Regions from separate parts of the Bacillus tequilensis genome, predicted to be linked through region 1. Evidence: a T-box and tRNA genes for the amino acid it is inferred to sense, from the RefSeq annotation. Region 1 holds a T-box; the other holds one or more tRNA genes.
The links. A T-box is a leader RNA that pairs with one kind of tRNA and senses whether it is charged. The one in region 1 lies ahead of glyQ (glycine--tRNA ligase subunit alpha), so its partner is inferred to be a tRNA-Gly.
Positions count from the first base shown of each region.

Region 2: it has a tRNA-Gly gene. The T-box ahead of glyQ (glycine--tRNA ligase subunit alpha) is inferred to sense a tRNA for this amino acid. The anticodon was not compared.

Region 1 is NZ_CP048852.1:2,479,068-2,483,491, reverse strand. It holds gene G4P54_RS13275 (cytidine deaminase) at 57-467, shown strand; gene era (GTPase Era) at 448-1,353, shown strand; gene G4P54_RS13265 (YqzL family protein) at 1,497-1,640, shown strand; gene recO (DNA repair protein RecO) at 1,677-2,444, shown strand; T-box leader at 2,484-2,659, shown strand; gene glyQ (glycine--tRNA ligase subunit alpha) at 2,742-3,629, shown strand; gene glyS (glycine--tRNA ligase subunit beta) at 3,622-4,424, shown strand, end outside.
Region 2 is NZ_CP048852.1:606,934-611,357, reverse strand. It holds rRNA gene G4P54_RS03250 (23S ribosomal RNA) at 1-439, opposite strand, end outside; rRNA gene G4P54_RS03245 (16S ribosomal RNA) at 609-2,158, opposite strand; tRNA gene G4P54_RS03240 (tRNA-Gly) at 2,256-2,329, opposite strand; tRNA gene G4P54_RS03235 (tRNA-Arg) at 2,344-2,420, opposite strand; partial or broken gene G4P54_RS03230 (manganese catalase family protein) at 2,741-3,594, shown strand; partial or broken gene gmuG (mannan endo-1,4-beta-mannosidase) at 3,706-4,365, opposite strand; gene manA (mannose-6-phosphate isomerase, class I) at 4,379-4,424, opposite strand, start outside.

The DNA of each region.
Region 1 (4,424 bases):
TTATGTAAAATATAAAGTGATAGCGGTACCATTAGAGGTAAGAGAGGAATGTACACATGAACAGACAAGAGTTAATAACAGAAGCTTTAAAAGCGCGAGATATGGCATATGCGCCCTATTCCAAGTTCCAAGTAGGAGCCGCTCTTCTTACCAAGGATGGAAAAGTGTACAGAGGCTGCAATATTGAGAACGCGGCATACAGCATGTGCAATTGCGCTGAGCGTACCGCTTTATTTAAAGCTGTTTCTGAGGGGGATACAGAGTTTCAGATGCTGGCCGTTGCGGCTGACACCCCTGGACCGGTATCTCCATGCGGAGCCTGCCGTCAGGTGATTTCTGAACTTTGCACAAAGGAAGTTATTGTCATACTGACCAATTTACAAGGACAAATAAAAGAAATGACTGTGGAAGAATTATTGCCAGGCGCATTTTCATCGGAGGATTTACATGACGAACGAAAGTTTTAAATCGGGATTTGTATCTATTATTGGAAGACCAAACGTAGGAAAATCTACATTTTTGAACAGAGTCGTTGGACAAAAAATCGCGATTATGAGCGATAAGCCCCAAACGACGAGAAACAAGGTGCAAGGAGTTTTGACGACAGGCACATCACAAACGATTTTTATTGACACACCAGGGATTCACAAACCTAAGCATAAGCTTGGGGACTTTATGATGAAAGTGGCGCAAAATACATTAAAAGAAGTTGATTTGGTTTTGTTTATGATCAATGCCGAGGAAGGGTACGGGAAAGGCGACGAATTCATCATTGAAAAATTGCAGAACATGTCTACGCCTGTATTTTTAATCGTAAACAAAATTGACAAAATTCATCCTGATCAATTGCTTCTGTTAATTGACGAATATCGCAAACGTTATCCTTTTAAGGAAATTGTTCCGATTTCTGCTCTAGAAGGAAATAATATCGAAACATTGCTTACGCAGATAGAAGCGTATTTGCCTGAAGGACCGCAATTCTATCCAAGTGACCAGGTGACAGACCACCCGGAACGGTTTATCATTTCTGAACTAATCAGGGAAAAGGTGCTGCATCTGACGAGAGAAGAAATTCCGCACAGTATTGCGGTGGCCATAGAGTCCATCAAAGGGCAGGACAACGGTTCCGTGCACGTAGCGGCAACGATTGTGGTCGAACGGGATTCCCAGAAAGGCATTGTGATCGGGAAAAAAGGAAGCCTGCTGAAAGAGGTCGGAAAAAGGGCGAGAGCGGATATTGAAGCGCTGTTAGGCTCCCGTGTCTACCTTGAATTGTGGGTCAAAGTGCAGAAAGACTGGCGTAATAAAATGTCCCAGCTTCGCGATTTTGGCTTTAAAGAGGATGAATATTAATTTCTTGCTGTGTCATGATCTCACAGGAACCGGGATACATTAGCAAATTTTGTTTAACATGAAATGGAGGACATCTGGTCAAGATAAAGGTAAGAATTTGGAGTTTAGGTAAGCTAGTTTAACTACAGAAAGGTGGGTTTCTTGTGTTGAATTTTACCTGGAACGTATTTTCTCAAACAGGAAATGTTGATACGTATCTTCTTTTTAAAGAACTGGAAAAAGAGAACATGGAAAGACCCGAAGAACTAGAAGATGAGCTAGCCCGATTTGATTATCCAATTTTATAGACCTCTTGGCCGCTCCTGCTTTAGGAAGGTGCGGAAATGCTGACAAAATGTGAAGGAATCGTTCTTCGCACAAATGATTACGGAGAGACGAATAAAATCGTTACTTTACTGACAAGAGAACACGGAAAAATAGGTGTGATGGCACGAGGCGCCAAAAAACCGAACAGCCGTTTATCAGCAGTCAGCCAGCCCTTTTTGTATGGTTCATTCTTAATGCAAAAAACAACGGGTCTCGGAACGCTTCAGCAGGGTGAAATGATCCTCAGCATGAGAGGCATTAGGGAAGATTTGTTTTTAACAGCATATGCTGCCTATATTGCTGAGCTAGTCGATAAAGGCACAGAAGAAAAGAAGCCAAACCCTTTTTTATTTGAATTTATTTTAGAGTCGTTTAAACAGCTGAATGAAGGAACAGATCCGGATGTCATCTTATTCATTGCTCAAATGAAAATGCTGGGTGTCATGGGGCTGTATCCTGAGCTGAATCACTGCGTGCATTGTAAAAGCCAGGACGGGACCTTTCATTTCTCTGTCCGCGATAACGGTTTTATTTGCCATCGCTGTTTTGAAAAAGATCCTTACAGGGTCCCGATTAAGCCGCAAACGGCAAGGCTGTTGAGGCTGTTTTATTACTTCGATCTTTCGAGGCTGGGCAATGTGTCCTTAAAACAGGAAACAAAAGCTGAATTAAAGCAAGTGATTGATTTATATTATGATGAATATTCAGGGTTATATTTAAAATCAAAGCGCTTTTTAGATCAAATGGAAAGCATGAAGCATCTTTTAGGTGAAAACAAAAGTTGACATCTGGTCCATCTTTTTATATGATCATTTATTATAAAATATGTTGCAGTGAGAGAAAGAAGTACTTGCGGTTACCTCATGAAAGCGACCTTAGGGCGGTGTAAGCTAAGGATGAGCACGCAACGAAAGGCATTCTTGAGCAATTTTAAAAAAAGAGGCTGGGATTTTGTTCTCAGCAACTAGGGTGGAACCGCGGGAGAACTCTCGTCCCTATGTTTGCGGCAGGCAAGCATAGAGACGGGAGTTTTTTGGTTGCCGCCGCAGTCATCTTATGAAAGAAAAGTGGAGGTGCTTGAAATGAATATTCAAGACATGATTCTAACCTTGCAAAAGCATTGGTCCAGTCAGGGCTGTGTGCTGATGCAGGCTTACGATGTAGAAAAAGGAGCCGGCACGATGAGCCCGTATACATTTTTGCGCAGTATTGGGCCTGAACCGTGGAAAGTGGCTTACGTGGAGCCTTCCAGACGTCCTGCCGACGGACGATACGGGGAGAATCCAAACAGACTGTATCAGCATCATCAGTTTCAGGTGATTATCAAACCGTCTCCGGATAACATTCAAGAGCTGTATTTAGATTCCTTGCGCGCACTGGGAATTGATCCGCTTGAGCATGATATCCGCTTTGTTGAAGACAACTGGGAGAATCCGTCTTTAGGCTGTGCGGGTCTCGGCTGGGAAGTATGGCTTGACGGAATGGAGATTACACAATTTACGTATTTTCAGCAGGTCGGAGGACTTGAGTGTAAACCGGTTTCAGTAGAAATTACGTACGGAATTGAACGTCTTGCGTCTTATATCCAGGATAAAGAGAATGTTTTTGATTTGGAATGGACGTCAGGATTTACAGTGAAAGATTTATTCATGATGGCGGAATATGAGCATTCCGTTTATACGTTTGAAACATCAAATGTCGATATGCTGTTCCAATTGTTCAGCACGTATGAAAAAGAAGCGATCAATCAAATGGACAACGGACTTGTTCATCCAGCATATGATTATGTGCTGAAATGCTCGCATACCTTCAACTTGCTTGATGCCAAAGGTGCGATCTCTGTTACTGAGCGGACAGGATATATTGCGAGAGTGCGGAATTTAGCGAGAAAAGTAGCAAAAACCTACTACGAGGAACGAGAAAAACTAGGGTTCCCAATGCTTAAAGGGGAGGGTTCTTCTCATGAGTAAACAGGATTTACTTTTAGAGATCGGATTAGAGGAAATGCCGGCGCGCTTTTTGAATGAAAGCATGATTCAGCTTGGCGAGAAGCTGACAGGCTGGCTTAAAGAAAAAAATATCACCCACGGTGAAGTGAAGCTCTTCAATACACCTAGACGTCTTGCTGTTTTCGTGAAAGATGTAGCAGAAAAGCAGGATGATATAAAAGAAGAAGCAAAAGGGCCAGCGAAAAAAATTGCCCTTGATGCAGACGGTAACTGGACAAAAGCGGCAATCGGCTTTTCAAAAGGCCAAGGCGCAGACGTAAAAGACCTGTACATCAAAGAAGTAAAAGGCATAGAGTATGTATTCGTGCAAAAATTCCAAGCCGGTCAAGAAACAAAGTCTCTTCTGCCGGAACTGGGCAGTTTAGTTACGAGCTTGCATTTCCCGAAAAACATGCGCTGGGGAAATGAAGATTTGCGTTATATCCGGCCGATCAAATGGATTGTTGCTTTATTTGGACAGGATGTCATCCCATTTTCGATCACAAACGTTGAGTCTGGACGGACAACACAGGGACACCGTTTCCTTGGACATGAAGTGTCAATTGAATCACCTTCAGCTTATGAAGAGCAGCTGAAGGAACAGCGTGTTATTGCTGATCCAGACGCCCGGAAACAAATGATTCAATCTCAGCTGGAAGCGATGGCTGCAGAGAACAATTGGAGCATTCCGGTTGATAAAGACCTTCTTGATGAAGTAAATCATTTAGTCGAATACCCAACAGCTCTTTACGGTTCATTTGAATCTGAGTTTCTGTC
Region 2 (4,424 bases), 1.9 Mb from region 1:
ATTTCACGTGTTCCGCCGTACTCAGGATCCACTCAGGAGAGAACGAAGTTTTGACTACAGGGCTGTTACCTTCTATGGCGGGCCTTTCCAGACCTCTTCATCTACCTCGTTCTTTTGTAACTCCGTACAGAGTGTCCTACAACCCCAAGAGGCAAGCCTCTTGGTTTGGGCTGATCCCGTTTCGCTCGCCGCTACTCAGGGAATCGCATTTGCTTTCTCTTCCTCCGGGTACTTAGATGTTTCAGTTCCCCGGGTCTGCCTTCTCATATCCTATGTATTCAGATATGGATACCACTCCATTACGAGTGGTGGGTTTCCCCATTCGGAAATCTCCGGATCAAAGCTTGCTTACAGCTCCCCGAAGCATATCGGTGTTCGTCCCGTCCTTCATCGGCTCCTAGTGCCAAGGCATCCACCGTGCGCCCTTTCTAACTTAACCGTTAAAAAGAATCACTATGTGATATCTTGTCTTACTAATTGAATGTGATGTCTACTGTTATCTAGTTTTCAAAGAACACGTTTCGAAGGAATGATCCTTCAAAACTAAACAAGACAGGGAACGTTCTGTTTATAAGACCCAAGGTCTTATATTCCGTATATATCCTTAGAAAGGAGGTGATCCAGCCGCACCTTCCGATACGGCTACCTTGTTACGACTTCACCCCAATCATCTGTCCCACCTTCGGCGGCTGGCTCCTAAAAGGTTACCTCACCGACTTCGGGTGTTACAAACTCTCGTGGTGTGACGGGCGGTGTGTACAAGGCCCGGGAACGTATTCACCGCGGCATGCTGATCCGCGATTACTAGCGATTCCAGCTTCACGCAGTCGAGTTGCAGACTGCGATCCGAACTGAGAACAGATTTGTGGGATTGGCTTAACCTCGCGGTTTCGCTGCCCTTTGTTCTGTCCATTGTAGCACGTGTGTAGCCCAGGTCATAAGGGGCATGATGATTTGACGTCATCCCCACCTTCCTCCGGTTTGTCACCGGCAGTCACCTTAGAGTGCCCAACTGAATGCTGGCAACTAAGATCAAGGGTTGCGCTCGTTGCGGGACTTAACCCAACATCTCACGACACGAGCTGACGACAACCATGCACCACCTGTCACTCTGCCCCCGAAGGGGACGTCCTATCTCTAGGATTGTCAGAGGATGTCAAGACCTGGTAAGGTTCTTCGCGTTGCTTCGAATTAAACCACATGCTCCACCGCTTGTGCGGGCCCCCGTCAATTCCTTTGAGTTTCAGTCTTGCGACCGTACTCCCCAGGCGGAGTGCTTAATGCGTTAGCTGCAGCACTAAGGGGCGGAAACCCCCTAACACTTAGCACTCATCGTTTACGGCGTGGACTACCAGGGTATCTAATCCTGTTCGCTCCCCACGCTTTCGCTCCTCAGCGTCAGTTACAGACCAGAGAGTCGCCTTCGCCACTGGTGTTCCTCCACATCTCTACGCATTTCACCGCTACACGTGGAATTCCACTCTCCTCTTCTGCACTCAAGTTCCCCAGTTTCCAATGACCCTCCCCGGTTGAGCCGGGGGCTTTCACATCAGACTTAAGAAACCGCCTGCGAGCCCTTTACGCCCAATAATTCCGGACAACGCTTGCCACCTACGTATTACCGCGGCTGCTGGCACGTAGTTAGCCGTGGCTTTCTGGTTAGGTACCGTCAAGGTACCGCCCTATTCGAACGGTACTTGTTCTTCCCTAACAACAGAGCTTTACGATCCGAAAACCTTCATCACTCACGCGGCGTTGCTCCGTCAGACTTTCGTCCATTGCGGAAGATTCCCTACTGCTGCCTCCCGTAGGAGTCTGGGCCGTGTCTCAGTCCCAGTGTGGCCGATCACCCTCTCAGGTCGGCTACGCATCGTCGCCTTGGTGAGCCATTACCTCACCAACTAGCTAATGCGCCGCGGGTCCATCTGTAAGTGGTAGCCGAAGCCACCTTTTATGTTTGAACCATGCGGTTCAAACAACCATCCGGTATTAGCCCCGGTTTCCCGGAGTTATCCCAGTCTTACAGGCAGGTTACCCACGTGTTACTCACCCGTCCGCCGCTAACATCAGGGAGCAAGCTCCCATCTGTCCGCTCGACTTGCATGTATTAGGCACGCCGCCAGCGTTCGTCCTGAGCCAGGATCAAACTCTCCGATAAAAGTTTGACTGACTACGCACATCGCTGTGCGATTTGTTTAAAAATGAATTAACAGGTACGTTTTGTCTTGTTTAGTTTTCAAAGATCATTCAATTAATGGAGCGGGTGATGAGAATCGAACTCACGACATCAGCTTGGAAGGCTGAGGTTTTACCACTAAACTACACCCGCGTGGTATTTTGTATTGGCGCGCCCGAGAGGAGTCGAACCCCTAACCTTTTGATCCGTAGTCAAACGCTCTATCCAATTGAGCTACGGGCGCTTATCAAGCGACTCAACTATCATACTATCATTTGATGTTGAAGTCAAGAAGTTTTTAAAATGTTTCTTCTCGAATGTTTAATTCGACTTTTCTTATTATACACATTTTAAAAATCTTGTAAACACCTTAGAAAAACTTTTTTTGTTTTTCGTTTTGTTTCACGCTGTTCATCAGCGACGTTTAATAATATACCATGCCCGTTTTATTTGGTCAACACTTTCCCTATATTTTTTATTATCTTTTTTCACATATTTAATGTATATATTTCATCTCATCTTACAAACAATATAAAAGATCACTTGAGAGGGAATGAGGCGTGTATGTATTACTACAAAGAAGAACTGATAAACATCATTAAACCGGATAAGCCAGATCCGGCAGCTGCAAAGGTCCTGCAGGAGATATTAGGCGGTCATTACGGAGAAATGCGTACGATGATGCAGTTTTTTTCCAAAGCTCGAATTTCAGAGGAAAGCAGAAACAGTACCGCGATTTGCTGCGTGGCATTTTTTTAGAGGAGATTGCCCACGTTGAGCTGGTGCAAAACACAATTAATGCTTTATTAGATGAATCAGGCGGTGAAGGTGTCGGCAGTCAAGGTGCAGATCAGGCACCACTTAATGAAGCTGTTAAACATGCTAATCCTCATCATTATATTATTGGGGCGCAAAGTTCCCTTCCTGTTGATGCAGGGGGCAATCCGTGGAACGGGTCATGGGTGTATAACCACGGAAACTTAATTACCGACCTGTTGGATAACCTGCTTCTTGAGTCAACAGGCGTGCTGCAAAAAACAAGGATTTACGAAATGAGCACGAATCAGACGTTTCGGGAGACTCTTGCTTTTCTTATTGTACGCGACAATGCTCACCAAAATGCGTTTGCGAAAGCACTCGAAACATTGGGCGTTGAGTGGGCGAAGCTCTTACCTGTGCCGAATTACGACATCAATAAATATCCTGAGTGCAGAAAATATGTCGAATTGGGCTACCACAATGCACAATTTAATTTCAGATTGGATGAAACAAGAATCGGAGAAATCTATCAAGGAACATCTCCAAGCAGAAATGGCGGAGAGTTACAAGTGATAGACCCTCCGGCAGGTTTCCCTGTTCCAGTGCTTCCGGAAATGCCAAATGAACACAGCCCTGGGTTAGGCGATATGAATGCCTGATCAGGTGTGATGGTGCTCAAGAAAACTCTTGAGCACCTTTTGCTTTATATTCACTCAATGATAGGCGTTAAAGAATCTCCATTCCATATTTCTCCCTTATTGAATGTCCGAATGATAGATTTTCTTGTAGAGCTGTTTATATAGAGAGATTCTTACATCATCTTTTTGATTATATGATGTAAGTCCCCACCAAAACCATTCACCGTTCATTTCATGCAGCGGCCTGAACAGAACAGGGACACCTTGGTTCCCCAACTCTTAAAGTCTGTCAGCAATTTTGCTGAGCATGGCATTCAGCCGCTTCCCTTCTGCTGTTGAAGAGTCCAATATGTTCTTATGCTGATCGTTTGTAATTTGGTTTTAAAATGCCCTGACTGAATAGCAGGATTTGCCAGGTGCATACTGATTTGCGGAATTCCCCCCGCTTTTCCCATACGATAGCAGCTCGCTGTTGCAGTTTACATCAATCGAATCTTCAATATTTGCTGTTTCAAGCCACCCTCTTGCATAATCACAGCCGTAAATAGCAGGTGATTGTCCGGCTGCACTTCGGATTCCAGCTTTACTCATAGAGAATGGGTCATGACTGTAACCACCGAATGCTCCGGAAAGGACTCTGTTTTCTGTTCGGTTCTGCAGATGAGCAAGCCAATTCATGACTGCTTTTGTTGTCTGCTGTGCATGAAGATTTACAGGCGACATAGTATGCGCTTCAATCGGTTTTGCAAAAATGAAAGACGCAAGTAAAACGATCAAGGATAAACAAATCAAGCTCCCCCATTCGTTAAGGATGAGATATGATCAAATCACATGTTCCTTCTATTGAAAAT